DNA from 3 places in the Paenibacillus paludis genome. Region 2 is predicted to be linked to each of the others. Evidence: riboswitches for the same ligand, from Rfam matches in the RefSeq annotation. Region 2 holds a riboswitch; each other region holds the start of a gene.

The links. Region 2 has a riboswitch for cyclic di-AMP ahead of ACAN56_RS34305 (C40 family peptidase). Riboswitches for the same ligand answer to the same signal wherever they lie in the genome.
Region 1: another riboswitch for cyclic di-AMP. It lies ahead of ACAN56_RS01705 (APC family permease); the one in region 2 lies ahead of ACAN56_RS34305 (C40 family peptidase).
Region 3: another riboswitch for cyclic di-AMP. It lies ahead of ACAN56_RS25880 (hypothetical protein); the one in region 2 lies ahead of ACAN56_RS34305 (C40 family peptidase).

What each region holds. Positions count from the first base shown of each region.
Region 1 covers NZ_JBGJZP010000001.1:402,919-407,978, reverse strand. The annotation lists gene ACAN56_RS01715 (DsbA family protein) at 1-519, shown strand, start outside; gene ACAN56_RS01710 (disulfide oxidoreductase) at 519-950, shown strand; cyclic di-AMP (ydaO/yuaA leader) riboswitch at 1,178-1,337, shown strand; gene ACAN56_RS01705 (APC family permease) at 1,463-3,280, shown strand; gene ACAN56_RS01700 (iron-hydroxamate ABC transporter substrate-binding protein) at 3,455-4,489, shown strand; gene ACAN56_RS01695 (FecCD family ABC transporter permease) at 4,715-5,060, shown strand, end outside.
Region 2 covers NZ_JBGJZP010000035.1:18,432-23,491, forward strand. The annotation lists gene ACAN56_RS34300 (C40 family peptidase) at 1-486, opposite strand, end outside; cyclic di-AMP (ydaO/yuaA leader) riboswitch at 492-634, opposite strand; gene ACAN56_RS34305 (C40 family peptidase) at 1,020-1,448, opposite strand; cyclic di-AMP (ydaO/yuaA leader) riboswitch at 1,506-1,644, opposite strand; gene ACAN56_RS34310 (hypothetical protein) at 1,865-2,695, opposite strand; gene ACAN56_RS34315 (M1 family metallopeptidase) at 2,707-4,734, opposite strand; gene ACAN56_RS34320 (YwhD family protein) at 4,840-5,060, shown strand, end outside.
Region 3 covers NZ_JBGJZP010000017.1:35,289-40,348, reverse strand. The annotation lists gene ACAN56_RS25905 (ThuA domain-containing protein) at 1-378, opposite strand, end outside; gene ACAN56_RS25900 (SDR family NAD(P)-dependent oxidoreductase) at 418-1,140, opposite strand; gene ytxJ (bacillithiol system redox-active protein YtxJ) at 1,336-1,662, shown strand; gene ACAN56_RS25890 (glutaredoxin family protein) at 1,659-1,901, shown strand; gene ACAN56_RS25885 (hypothetical protein) at 1,999-2,415, opposite strand; cyclic di-AMP (ydaO/yuaA leader) riboswitch at 2,521-2,709, opposite strand; cyclic di-AMP (ydaO/yuaA leader) riboswitch at 3,131-3,313, shown strand; gene ACAN56_RS25880 (hypothetical protein) at 3,438-3,947, shown strand; gene ACAN56_RS25875 (hypothetical protein) at 3,976-4,428, shown strand; gene ACAN56_RS25870 (hypothetical protein) at 4,506-4,694, opposite strand; gene ACAN56_RS25865 (ABC transporter permease) at 4,957-5,060, opposite strand, start outside.

The DNA.
Region 1 (5,060 bases), on a different contig from region 2:
GAGGATGCTCCAGTCAAAATTGTCGAATTCGGGGATTATAAATGTCCGGCGTGTTCAGACTTTACCGGTACCATCAAACCTCAGCTTGTTGAAAAATACGTAACTCCGGGCAAAGCGGCCTTTTACTTCGTAAATATGGCCTTTATCGGACCGGATTCCGAAACAGCTTCATTAGCAGCTTTGTCTGTCTATCATCAGAACAGTGAAGCTTTCTGGACCTATTATGACGCAATCTATGCTAATCAGGGCGAGGAGAGCGAAGAGTGGGCGACCGCTGATTACCTGGTAAGCCTGGCGCAGAAAGAGAACCTGCCGATAGATTTTGACCTCTTGCGTAAAGACATTGAGGAACGCACCTATGAAAGTGAACTGCAGAGAGATATGAAGCTGGCCGAAGACAGCAAAGTGACCTCTACTCCTACTGTATTTGTTAATGGAGTCAAGGTAGACAAGGCTTTTGATATCAAAGCCATCGACTCGCAGGTGCAAATCGCCCTTGATTCGGCGGATGCCAAATGATGAAATTCTCTACCTTCTGCAGACGCCACTGCCTGTATCTGGCCTGGTTTGTTTCCGTAATTGCAGTAGCAGGAAGCTTGTATCTTAGTGAAGTGCTGCATTATGAACCCTGCAGGCTATGCTGGTTCCAGCGTATCTTTATGTATCCTCAGCTGATTCTGCTCGGAATTGCCACGTACCGGGGAGATAAACGCATCATTCCTTATGTGCTGCCTTTATGTCTGATAGGCGGGAGCATCTCCCTGTACCATTACGCAGAGCAGAAAATTCCTGCACTCAGTAAAATTTTGCCATGCAAAATTGGTGTACCCTGCAATGAGGATTATTTGAACTTTTTAGGGTTCATTACGGTACCTCTGCTTGCGTTGATTGCTTTTGCTCTAATCGCAATTTTGCTCTGGACCGGGCGCCAAGAAGAGCCAGCAGAATAAGAAAAGGCTAAGCAGAATTTAGAGCAAAAATATTTCCTTAATTTCTGTCACAATTAACATCCAAAACACTCAAAAATCACGGAACGCTGGGATAATGAAAGAGAATGAAAGATCCACTTATCCCCGATCTTGGATTTGAGCTTTTTGGATGTTTTTTCATTCTTTTTTCATTTTTTTCACCGCTTTACTGAAAAGCTATTGTAGACTATTATTAGTCCTTGTGAGAAGTTGAATATGCGCTGAATTTTCCGCAAGGAAAAACGGGGGAACCAAACTTGACGGCAACGTCAATGGGGTGAATCGGAGGCAGGTCAGTATGACCGGAACCGTAGGGCTACCACAGCCCGAATCCGCCAGCTAACCTCGTAAGCAAGGGTGGGATAATGAGCATGCGTAAGCATGCGGATCATTTCCGTATGCTTATTTTTGTGCCTGCATTTATGAAACCTGCCAATGAAAACGGCGCGCGGTATTACCGTTTCAACTCAACAAAGAGAGGAACTGTTACTACAATGGTAAGCAAGGTAAAACGACTATTGATCGGGCGTCCGATGAAGTCGAACGAACTCGATCATGAAAAGTTATCCAAGGTGAAAGCACTGGCTGTTCTGTCTTCCGATGCACTCTCGTCTGTGGCCTACGGAACGGAGCAAATTCTGATTGTACTGGTGGCCGCTGGCTTCACCGCCATCTGGTATTCATTGCCGATTGCATTAGCCGTATTGGGCCTGCTGGCCATCCTTATTTTTTCCTATCGCCAGACCATCTTTGCCTATCCGCAAGGCGGCGGAGCGTATATCGTGGCAAAAAGCAATCTGGGCGTTCCTACCGGCCTCTTGGCTGGCGGCTCTTTATTGGTAGATTACATTCTTACGGTTGCAGTTAGTGCTTCAGCGGGAACGGATGCGATCACATCGGCCTTTCCGAGTCTTCATAATCATACTGTCCTTATTGCAGTCTCCGTCATTCTGATCTTGACGATTATCAATCTCCGCGGGGTGACGGAGTCCGCTTCATTTATTGCCATCCCGGTGTATCTGTTCGTGGTCTCTATCTTTGTACTCATCATTGCCGGGGTGTACAAATATATTACAGGCGGCGCTCATGCCGAAATCCCGGAAATCGGTTCCGCCGTTTCCAATGTCAGCCTGTTCCTATTACTCAAAGCCTTCAGTTCCGGTTGTTCGGCACTGACCGGGGTAGAAGCGGTATCGAATGCCATTCCGAACTTCAAAGCTCCAGCGGAAAAAAACGCCGCCAAAACCTTGATGCTGATGGGAGGCATCCTCGGATTGATGTTCACCGGCATTACGCTGCTGGCATACTGGTATGGGATTACTCCTAATGAGAAATCCACCGTCGTGTCGCAAATTGCCGAATCTACGTTTGGCCGGGGCGGTTTGTACTTTTTCATCCAAGGGATAACAGCCGTCATCTTGTTCCTGGCGGCGAATACAGCTTACTCGGCGTTTCCGCTGCTTGCGTTCATGTTCGCCAAAGATAAATATTTGCCTCATGCCTTCATGGTCCGGGGAGACCGCCTGGGCTTCTCTAATGGTATTATCTTTCTCGGAGTATTGTCGGCTGTGCTTGTAGCTGCTTTCCACGGAAATACAGAAGGGCTGATTCCGCTGTATGCAGTCGGAGTATTTATCCCTTTTACGCTGTCGCAGCTTGGCATGATGGTGCACTGGTTCAAAACGAAGCCGAAAGGCTGGCAGAATAAATTTGTAGTCAATACAATCGGTATGCTGACTACCCTGACGATTACGCTTATCTTTATCATTACCAAGTTTTCCAGCGTGTGGATGGCCTTCATCTTCCTGCCGGTTGTCATGTTCGTATTCCACCGCATTCACCGCCATTATATGAATATAGCTGATCAGCTTCGCATATGTCCTGCTACGGATAAACCGCTGATTAAAGGAAGTACCGTTGTTGTTCCGGTTGCGGGTGTGACACGCGCTGTACTGCATTCGATCAGTTATGCGAAGTCGTTAACAGATAATGTGGTGGCAGTCTACGTTGGTTTTGATGAAGAGGAAATTCACAAGATGGAGCAAAAATGGGAGGAATGGAACCCGGGTGTACGCCTGATCGTGCTTCGTTCCCGTTACCGCAGCATTATCCGCCCACTGGTGAAATTTATCGATACCGTAGAGTGGAAGACCGCTACTACAGACCATATTACCGTATTAATTCCACAGTTCATTACCAAACATTGGTGGCAGGCGATCCTGCATAATCAGACCAGCCTGTTCATTCGTTCTTATCTAATGAATCAAAAAGATATAGTTGTAGCAACAGTGCCCTATCATTTGCACAAATAGGCAGATAAATATGGTTAGCAGAGGTTGTTTCCGTAGCTTGCGGAGGCAACCTTTTTTTATAGAACGAATAATTTTGTTGACAGAGATAATGAGAATCAATATCATTTAAAAAGTAAGGCGAAGGCCTCGGACACCTTTGACCATTAATGCTTGTAAATACAGGAGGGGTATTTAATGTTTTCGAACAATAAGAGATCAGGCAGCATGAAGCTGGCATTGATCGGATGTATGGCTATGACTTTGTTCTTGTCCGCTTGCGGCAATGGCAATAATGAGAATGCTGCAAATTCTGGAGCGGAAGCTACCGCTGCACCTACGGCTACGGCTACTGCTGAAGCAACGGCAGCGCCAACGAAAACAACTGCACCGGCTACAGAGAAAACGGTGACAGACGCCATGGGACATGAAGTCACGGTACCGGCTAATCCGCAGCGCGTACTTGCTTCTTATATGGAAGACTACCTGGTAACACTGGGCGTTACCCCGGTAGCGCAGTGGTCCGTGACAAACGGAACCCAGGAATATCTGATTGCTGATCTTAAAGATGTGCCAACCATCAGCTATGATCTTCCGCTGGAGGCTGTGACCAGCTTTGCCCCGGATTTCCACATTGTGCAGTCTGAGTCTAGTGTGCAGAACGGTCTGTATGACCAGTTGAACAAAATTGCACCTACTTATGTCCTTGGTGACAAGATTAGCAAAGACTGGCGCAAATCGCTGCTCAAAATCGGTGAGCTCCTGAACAAGAGCACTGAAGCTGAACAAGCCATTGCGGATTACGATCAAAAAGCAGCAGATGCAAAAGCCAAAATCAGCAGCTCCATTGGTGATGATTCGGTCGCCATTCTGTGGCTGGTGTCGAAGAACTTCTTTATAGTAGATGAAACACGCAGCAGTGGTGCTGTATTGTACGGGGATCTGGGGTTGAAGCAACCCAACCTGGTTACAGAAATTCCTGCGGCATCCAGAGCGACCTGGAATCCGATCACGCTGGAGAAATTGGCTGAACTGACCGCAGATCATATCTTCCTGGTGAACAGTGACAAGACCGAAGCCTCTGACATTCTTAACGGAGCAATCTGGAAGGGGATCCCTGCGGTTAAGGCTGGAAATGTTCATGAACTTAGCGAGGCAAGCAGCTGGCTGTACAGCGGAGCCATTGCCAACTCCAAAACCATTGATGATGTCTTGAGTTTTCTCGTGAAATAATCAGCCTTAACTGTGTGTAGAGAGAACTCTTCAGCGGTGGAGGGATGTGCAGGTTCTTGTATCTTGAGATACAAAGACCTGCACCTTTTTTTAGGACATTGACTTAATCGTTCACAGTGAAAGTGCGAGCTGTGAAAGCTTGTACATAATTCAGATATTTGCGATAATGAGAATGATAGTTGTTCTCATTACAACATTGAACTCATCCTATTAAGGGGAAGACTTATGGTGTCATCCACACGTTCTATAGCTAACAATACAAATCCGTCAGGAGATCAACCGCTGAAGACAAGGCCGGTTGCTGCGGTAGTTATTTTGATTTTCGGCCTTGCCGCTGTCGTCTTTGGTCTGGCACTTTCCGTTTCGGTGGGTGCCGCGGATATTAGACTGGTGACGGTATGGGAGGCAGTCTTCCGGTTTAATCCGGATCTGCAGCAGCATCAGATTATTCGGGAACTGCGGATTCCCCGTGCTTTGGCGGGAGCGCTGGTTGGTGCTTGTTTCGCCGTCGCAGGAGCAATTATGCAGGGCATGACCCGCAATCCGCTGGCAGATTCCGGCTTGCTGGGTC
Region 2 (5,060 bases):
TACGTCATCATTGTCTTGGGAATCAGAAGTAACGGATTGGTAAGCATCTGTACTCATGATCCGTTTGGCGCCAACGTAGCGGTTGACGTAGTAGCTGTCACTCATCGTGCTGATGGTTACACCACGGGAGGATGAAGCATGTGCGAATTTGCCTTCACCGACATAAATGCCGACGTGGGATACACCTTTACCGCTTGTATTATAAAATACAAGATCTCCCGCTCTCAGATCATCCCGGGAAATGGCAGTACCCATTTGGTATTGGGAACCGGATTGGTGTGGCAAATTGATACCGATCTTATCAAAAACGTACATTGTAAATCCGGAGCAATCAAAGCCGTTGGTCGATACACCGCCGGATACGTATTTACTTCCGATGGTCTTGTCGATGACTTTATCCATTTTGGAATCCGCGAAAGCGCTTCCTGCTCCGATGGTAAGCATAATGGAAAAGCTAAGTACTGCTGCTGCTAACTTCTTCTTCAAAAGTGAATACCCCTTCCAAATGCCTACGAGGTTAGCTTAAGGGTTCGGTTGAAGGTCCCCTATGACCCCTCTGTGAATAGGAGGTCAATTCACCCAAAATCGGTTCCCCCGTTTCCCTAATGGTTAGGGAACTCGGCATGACTGTTGATTAGGATTAGCTTGTTAACCAATACATGACAAAACCTTTGTAAAACCCGATTCAATAATTACAAAAATGTTACTAAAAACTCACTGCGATAATTGTAACAAAGACTTCGCCAGTTGGCAATCACTTAAAACATATTAATGCATAATATTTACGCTTTTTAAGAGTTATCTTTGCTAAAAAGGTCTTATATTTACGCGCTGAGTAAGCTTTAACTTAGATTTGTTGGGATTTTTAGTAAAAAGGTGTTTCACAGACCTCAAATACGTGTAAAAGGTAGAATAAGGAAGACAAAAAGGAAAAACCCGGAAATGATTACGGCAATAATCAGTTTCCGGATCTCTATAAGTTACAATTATTTATTGGAGGATGAAATTCCTGAGGGATGTCAATCGTAAGCGATAGCTTTGTAAGCTGTTGTGCTCATTACTCGTTTGGCTCCAACGTAGCGGTTGGCCCAGTAGGATTGACTCATTGAACTGATAGTTACACCACGGGATGAAGAGGATTGGGCGAATTTTCCGTTGCCGACATAAATGCCGACATGGGAGACTCCATTGCCAAGGGTATTGAAGAATACCAGGTCGCCGGAACGGAGGTTATTCCGTGATACGGCGGTTCCAACGCTGAATTGTGCTTTGGAAGTGCGGGGCAAGGTAAGGCCAACATTCTTAAATACATATTTGGTGAATCCAGAACAATCAAAGCCGGCAGTGCTTATGCCTCCGGTTTTATACGTCGTTCCCAGTGTTTTTGTAATAACCGTATCCATTCTGGAGTCGGCGAAAGCGCTCCCTGCTCCAAGCGTGAACACCATCACCAGCCCTAATGCTGCTGCGGTGCATTTCTTCTTAAAATTATGACTTTTCAAAAGATGTACTCCTTCCAAGGCCTGCGAGGTTAGCTTAAGGATTCGGTAGAAGGTTCCCCTATGACCCCTCTAAAGCGAGATCAATTCACCCAAAATATGGTTCCCCCACTTCCCGGTGCCGGGAATTTGGCGTTTTATGCACCGAAACAGTGACGTATCGACAAGGTTAAATGCTTAAAGGCACATTCATTTACTTCAAATTAGTTTCAAAAGATTACAAAGTTGTTACTACTGGTACAGGCATCATTGTACCAGAGGATTTACAGTTTTGCAAATACCCTAAATCACGTTGTAACCAAAAGAAGAGTCCCGCCCTTTATCTGGGGCAGTGACTCTTCTATTATGCCAAGGGACTGGCGTAATTATTGTGGAAATGTTTTGCTGCACCAAAGGTGATACTGCCCCGCTATGCTCCACATTTTGAACAGCGTTGAGGGAAGCGGTGAAAATTGCCGGAACAGCAGTGCGGGCAGGCCTGGACAGAAAAGTGCGGTCACTCCGGAGAGCAGCAGCAGAAGCAGGCCGCCGGCGCCGAACAGTGCAGATATACAGGTGGAAGGGAGGATTACCCTCAGGCCAACCAGCAAGGAAGAGAACATGCCTGTTCCTCCGGTGAAGCCAAACTGCATGTACAGCAGCAGAATGCGGATCAGGTAGAAGTACAGGAGCCAGGCCAGAACATAAGGAACCAGTCTCAGCAGCAGGGTATAATCGAGAATACCGCTGAGGAGAAGCCCGTACATTTTGGGGAGAAGCCAATACAGCGGTGCTGCGGCCAGAAGCCATTCCGCTAGACTGAACAGCAGTACGGGGAGTCCGTAAAGCTTCATTCCGGGAAAAAAGAACATTCCCCGCTCCCCTTTGCGCTCCTGGTGCAGCTCATGCAGCAGCCCTGCACGGATAAAGGGGGAGCATAGCAGCCGTAGCGCTGAGAGGGCCAGCAGCAGCCAGAGCCAGCGCAGCACCCCGGGGTCTGTGCCCAATGCAGTCTGTCCTTCGATATAATACAGCAATCTGCCTATTCCGCTGCCGCCGGCGTGTGTATCGGGATAACGGAGCAGCACCGGGATGAGGGCTGACCTGACGAATCTGTACAGGAAATAGCCCCAAAGCAGCCGATAGATAAAAAGCAGAATCAGAATATAAAATTGCTCTTTCATGCTGTACCAGCCGCGGGTTATCGATCTTTTCACAATCCTTCACCTCACCAGACAAGAGTTCCGAGCAGGGTTTCAAGCAGCTTCGTTGCACTAAGCGTCCAGCGGGAGAGCGTCTTTCGCTCCAGCTCCGCCAGTCTAAAATTGTTGAGATGCTTACTCTCCAGCAGAATGGAGTGCTCCGGATCAATCTCTGCGGACAAAAGAGGCGCTTTGTAGGCTAGCTGAAAGGTGGTTTCCTTCTCTGTTCCATTCCAAAACTGCTGGACGGTATAGCCATCCAGGAAGGTGAACTTTATCGGGACGTCACCATACTGATTTCCTTTATTGCTGACCGCTACTGAACTTTCGTAACGGGCATTATCATCGCCGCCCTCTTTTTTAGGGTCAGAGATTTTAATATGATCAATCGAAAAATCCGGAGAACCGCCGCTGTATACATATTGGTCGAAGTAGGCTTGCCAGGATTTTTTGGTCACCTTCTCCACGATTTTCTGGAAGTCAGCGGTAGAAGGATGCCGGAAGCGGAACTTACGGGTATAGGCCGCCATTAGGGTATCCATCGTCTTGGTTCCGACCTGCTGTTCGATATCCTTCAGCACCAGCTTGCCGCGGATGTACACATTTCGGGCATAGGAATCAGCAGGAGTGTATTTCCAGGTTTCCAGGTCAAGCGGCTGGGAGGATGTCACCAGGCTGGCCTGCAGGACATGATTGGATGATACCCCATACTCCTGCTCCATCAGCCTGTCTTCGGCGTAGGAAGTGAAGCTTTCGTCCAGCCAGGCCTCCTCGAATTCATTGCTGGCTAACATCCCGTAGAAATATTGATGGCCGATCTCATGAATGACCGTGCGCTCCAGAGAGGTTCCTGGAGAAGCCTCAGCTGCGCCAAAAGCAGTAACCAGTGTGGGATATTCCATCCCGCCGGCGCCGTTGCCCTCTTTGGGAGGTACGACGATGGATAATGTAGAGTAAGGATAAGGTCCGTACCATTTGCTGAAGTTGGTCAGGGCGGCCTTCGCTGCCTGGAAATAACGCTCCTGCAGATGTTTATGCAGCGGGTCCAGATAAAGCTTGATTCTCACGCCCGGTACATGGTCTGTAGAGAAGGCCTCCTCGGCTACCACAAAGTCCGGAGAAGCGGCCCAGGCGAAGTCATGTACATCATCCGCATAAAATTGGTACACCTTCTGATCCTGCTTCAGCTTGGCGCTCTTGACCGGGAACCCGCTTGCGCCAACGATATAATTGGGGGGGACGGAGATGGTTACATTGTAGATACCGAAATCGCTGTAAAATTCGGATGTTCCGTGATATTGGTGCAGATTCCAGCCTTCCTCTTGTACACCCCGGGTACCGGCAGGTTCATAGACGCTCAGTTTGGGAAACCATTGCCCGGCCATCACGAAATTGCCGGCGGAACCCATGCGGGCGAATATTTTGGGCAGCTTAACTTCAAACTGGACCTTAAGCGTTACGCTTTCCCCTCCGTTAACCGGCTGCGGGAGATGCACCTTTACGAGTGTCTTGTCATTGACATTGCCATCATCAGGCTGCACGTATTGCAGCCGCTGCATGAGCGAGACTCCCTCCGTAGTCCGGAGATCGGTCAGGGTCATGCTGCCAAATCCGTTCGCCGGCATGGCATCACCCCGGAGTTCGCCTCCAGATTCTTTCATAAACGTAGTATCCTCAGAAGCAAATGCGTTTGGATAAAGATGAAAGTAGAGTTCTTGTACCGGTTTTAGGCCCGGGTGAGTCCAGGTCACCGTCTCTGAGGCTCTTAGAGAGGTGGTGTCCGGCAGCAGCTGCACGTCGATATGATACTCCACTACCCGCTGGCTTAACGCCTCCGAGACCGGAAGGGGAGTGCTCTCGGGAAGAACGGGCTGCACGGCTTTGGGCTTAGGCAGGGCAGCGGGGGACTTGGCCTCTTTTTGAACAGCAGCAGTTAGAACGGCAGGGCTGTGCTCTGCACCATACCCTGAAAGGACCCCTATTCCCCCTCCCAGCAGAGTGAGGGCGGACAGGGCCGCAAAGACGATAATGTACCTTAATGACAGTGGCTTCATAACTGTGATTCCTCCCGTGACAAGCATCTACGGGATGTATATGTTTGCATTCGCCGCATTATTAGCTAAAATTAAATTATTAGTGAAAGGAAAGGATGTGCACTTGTGGATAACGTACAACCGGAGGGCAAGAAACAGATTGCCTTAAATATTGTGAATGCCAAGAGCAAACATAAAGGCTTCGGCGCAGGCTCCATTGATTTGAACAATGTATCGCCCGTTATTATTGACGGCGGTGAAGCAGTTATCGATATCGGTGCCATGCATGCCAAGAGTAAGGTAGAGAAGGGGATTAAGTTCTCCATGAACCGCGAGGATGTGCCGGC
Region 3 (5,060 bases), on a different contig from region 2:
CCCGGGTGCCGGTATTTTCATATGCAGAGAGGTGTATTCCGGATGATGGGTGAAATGCGCGCCCAGCATGGCGCCCAGCTCCTGATTCCGCTGCAGGGAGATTCCGTTATGTACAACGAGCAGACCTCCGCCCCCCGCTACATAAGACAGCAAAGCGGCACTTTGCTCCAGGGCTATTTTCTGATCGGAAAATTCGGTATAGGCGATAACCAGCTTCAATCCCTCAAGGTTGTCTTTGTTCAGGAGACTGTAATCTTCGGAAGCCTCCACCTGCAGATCAGGTGACAGAATGCGCTTAATCTCGTGATCCACACCGGCAAAAGGATGGTATTTCACCTCACTGTAGCTGCCAAGTGCAAGTGCTTTCCCTTCAGACATGTTCTTCCCGCCTCTCTTCCTGCTTCTCTTAGTGTATAGTTACCAGGGCCAGGCATTGCCGTCCAGGTCGAGATAAGCCGGCTCCTCACCCATATACTTCTTGTGCTCCTGCACGATATTCATAATCTTACGCGCCGACTCTTCAGGAGAAATAGGTGCCTCCAGAGCCTTCTCACCATTCATATAGGACTGCAGCCAGCCGGGGTGAAAGACCATAACCTGCCCGCCCATCACCTTCAAATGGTTGTGCATCAGGGAGGACTGCATATTAAGCGCTGCTTTGGACATACAGTATCCGTACATATTAATCCGTTTGTTCCGGCCAATGCTTCCGGCTTCTGAGGAGATATTAACAATCAATTTCTGCTTGCTCTGCATTAACAGGCCCATCAATTCATTACTGACCCTTAAAGAACCAAGCGTGTTTACATTATAAATGTGAGCCATGGCTTCATCGTCCATATCAACAAGCATCGTGGCATCATCGGCTCTATGAATAATACCGGCATTATTGATAATCATATCAACATGAGCGGTACTGCCCGAAATGCTGCGTGCCGCTTGCTTGACACTCTCACGGTCGCCGATATCCAGCGGGATCAGAGTTAATCGGTCCGGGTACTGCTTTTTCAGTGCGTCCAGCGATTCCGACTCCTTCATATACTGACCGGCAAATACGGAATATTTGTTCTCTAGAAGCCAGCTTGCCAGAAAAAAACCTAAACCTCGGTCAGCACCGGTAACAAAAGCAACCCTTTTCATGATTATGGACACACCCTTTACGATTCTTCAGGATACACGCGGCATCTCTCTCACATTAGCATGGCAGTCACGTTTTTTCAACGTCCTTCATGGGACTGTAATTCCGCTGAAAGAGGTGCTCTAACTTCCTTTTGATTTAATTTTGAACTATGTTACAATCGTAGTTACAAGTACTTATAGGAAGGTGAGATACCGATGTCTATCCAACAACTTCATACTCTGGAAGAACTGCAGCAATATGTTGCGCAACCAGGTAAAAAACTGCTTTTCAAGCATAGCACTACCTGCCCGATCAGCGCCAAGGCCAACGAGGAATTCACAGCCTATGCGCAAGGCTCCGAGACTCCAGCTGCCATTGTCCATGTGATTGAAGACCGTCCGTTGTCCAATCAGATTGCCGAAGATTTCGGGATCAAGCATGAATCTCCGCAGATCTTCCTGCTCGAAGACGGCGAAGTGCGCTGGAACACCTCCCATTGGAAAATCACCCGGGACGCCATCAAGGCAGCTGTGAGCCAATGAGCCAGCCGGTTATTGTCTATTCCACCACAGGATGCAGCGACTGTAATCAAGTGAAACAGTGGCTGACCGAGCAAGATGTTAGCTTCGAGGTGCGTGATGTTATGACAAGTACAGTGTATCAGGAAGAAGTCGAGAAGCTGGGCTTCATGGGTGTGCCTGTTACTGTGTACGAAGGCCGCGCAGTCAAAGGCTTCAACGTTTCCGAACTTAAGGAGCTTATTGGAGCAACTGCTGAATAATTCATAGCGTGAGGCATATAAATATTTATATTTTGAAAAAGGCATCTCCTTGGACCTCTGTCCAGGGGATGCCTTTTATTTGCCCTTTTATATGGCCTTATCCTGGATTCGTTGAGACATCCGCCAGAAAAGAGACATTTCCGCTGTGGGAATAGATGACGGAATCCGCTCCAAGTCCTTTATAGACCAGTCTGGGATTCATCGAAGTCGTAATTACGTATATTGGTTTTGTCGTCCAGGTCCGGCACATCTGGATATACCGGCAGCATAAGGTCACACTGCTCTCGAACAGAAATACTCTGCCTACCGGAAAAGAGGGTCGGAACCATGTATTCTGATGATGTGTATCCACCACAAGATTGACTTCGATTCCCAGCTCCTCCAGACGCCGCTTCTCCGCCGCATTGTTGGCGATTCCTGCGATCTTGTAGCCTCTGAACTTTAAGATTTTGATAAAATGCTCCCCCGCTTTAGTCGGAGCGTTAATGAGTACATATTCTTCCGAATTCGCCATATCTTCCTCTCCTCCGGCCTAGGACTTCCATTCATTTCTCGTACGAACACAGCAAAAAACCACAAAGGAATTCCCTCTGTGGTCCAATTAGCGGTCACATTGTGCTCATCCTCTCTAATACGCTTACGAGGTTAGCTGTCGGATTCGGGCAGTGAGAGTCGCCCTACCTGTATCCATGCGAGCATTCTCTCGCACTTTCACAGGATTCACCCCATAACCGGCTCCGACTCTCACATCGGCTGCCGATTGTTGGTTCCCCCGCTTTCCATAACGGAAATTAAGCGGACTGCGTATTCGATTGTGTAGTAAACAGAAGTAATCATACTCTGGCGGTCACGGCCTTGTAAACCGCCAAACCTGCCAAAATAATGCATTTAGTAAACCCAATCCAGATCAGGTAGCGCTTACTTAAGCCTCAATCTCATCATTCCTCTTATTTACTCGGCTTATCAACGATTTGCGGAAAAGCATTCAGCGTTGTGATTTTATTCACCCAATGTTGAGTAAATTGCCTTTTGTGCTCTGATCACCCTAAATCAAAAGTAGTCGTATGCACGAGATAAAAAGCCGAAAACCGTTGATAAACACCCTTTTAGCGCATCTTACCGTTTCCTTTGCCAGAATTCCCTGAAAATCGGCTCAGAAGAATGTTTTTTCCTTTTTACAAAGCTCATGCGAAAAGAGTATGATTCGGTTTGAATCCAATGCATGAAATGCGATATGAACGCTGAATTCCCGCAGTGCGGGAAACGGGGGAACCATCAGGCCCGCAGGGCCTTACCTGGAAGATAAGAATCTTTCTTGGGGTGAATCCGAAGGAGACTGTGGTCTCATTAGGTAGGGCGACTCTCACCGTCCGAATCCGACAGCTAACCCCGTAAGCGACTAGAGAGAACCTTGATCCGCCACGTTTTTGCGCCAGGTGTATTTAAGCCTGTACCAAAACCGCAGCAGAGGTCCTCCTCTGCTGCGGTTTTTTGTGCTGAGGCTGCAGCTTATAAATGGGTAGGAGGGAAAACGAAATGAACCAGCGCAGGCTGTTACGTATAGAAGTGTTTGTATTCGATGCCCCCTGGCCATTCCATCATGCCGCGGAGTCATCCGGCAAATGCCGGTATGGTGTGCTGAAGCTTACGTGCAAGGCTGGGTGCAGCTGGGGAGCGGGGATACTGTCTGCGGAAGGCGATCATTTTGACGTCATTAAATGGAGCAGCTTTCTGAGAAGTATACGCAATCACAGGCTGGAAGAAGCCATAGAAATTGTACAGCAGCTAGGTGCGCAGTGGGAGCCGGGTCAGCAAGAAATCGTGCAAACGGCCCTGCTGGATTTAAAAGCCAAGCTGCAAGGCAAGGTCGTCACGTCACATCTGCAAATGGTTCCCTATTCCCGTACAGCTGGGGCCGGCGGTACGCCCCCCTTCAGACGGATGTACTATAAACCTTCAAGTTCCCTGCTGCATAAAGGCAGCTGGCAGGAACCGGACATAGCCGAGCTAATGGACAGATCCATCGCTTATTTCTCCATCTTATAATTTCTTATTCAGAAAGGAACGTGAAGACATGCCAGACCCATTATCCCCGGAATGGACAGCTGCCAGCGGGTTTGCGGAATATGTCCAAAAGAACACCGGAAATATTTATGCACTCACCAGTCTGCTGCTGGGAGAGGGTGCCGTTGCTGAAAAGACTGCGATGAAGACCTTCACTGAGCTTTATACCCGGTACCTTCATGATGATTTCATCCCGCAGCCTTTCTCTCTGGATGCGTACCGGGAGTGCATTCAGCAATGCTCCCGGGCTGCAGAGGAGTGCAGCCTCTTTGTTTCCAATGGATTAGCCTGGGAGGATCAGATTGTGCAGGTGTTATGGTACGGCATGCTGCTGCCTCTGCCGGCAATCAGCACCATTCTTGAGCAAAGCGTGCCAGTGCTGAAAACCCGGCTGAGACATGTGCGCGAGCAAATGTGCCGGTTGGAAACGTTGCGGCCTGAAGCAAACTTGTTTGTTGTATAGCTGCGTATGGAATATAGCAACTTGTCAAAGCGCATGAAAAAGCCGCAGCATAGTGCTGCGGCCTTTTCTATTTATACTCAGCTCTTGCCCTTGCCGCCTTTGGCGAATCTCCAGGCCGCTGTACAGCAGCCCAGCAAGCCCACTCCGAGCATTAACGTCTGCAGCACACCCAGCAGGGTAGAGCCCTCTGGCTTAAGCATGCTGCTGAGCAGAATCAGCAGAATTGAAGCTGCGAGGATCGCGGGGATTTGATTGTTTTTTTTCAAGATTACCACTCCTTATTAAATAACATACACCATAAACCTTCACTGATCCAGTTTGGCTCTGAACTCCCGGGGAGCCGCAAAAAAGCCGCGGTTTCCGAACCGCGGCTTCCTCAGTAAAACCTATGATCACTTCTTAGTTTGCGCGTTTAGAATGTCTGCCAAAGATGATTAATGACGCAATCATACCGGCAATGCCCATTCCTGTCAAAAGCCCTTGAATGAAATCAAGCACTCCTCAAAAGGTTTATATTGATGATTCCAATTAAATTTTGTAGGCCTTCATCGCTTTTCTGATCTCCTTGATGCTTGGGCGTTTGCCGTACATCAGCACTCCCGTGCGGTAGATCTTGGCGGCCAGCCAGCCGA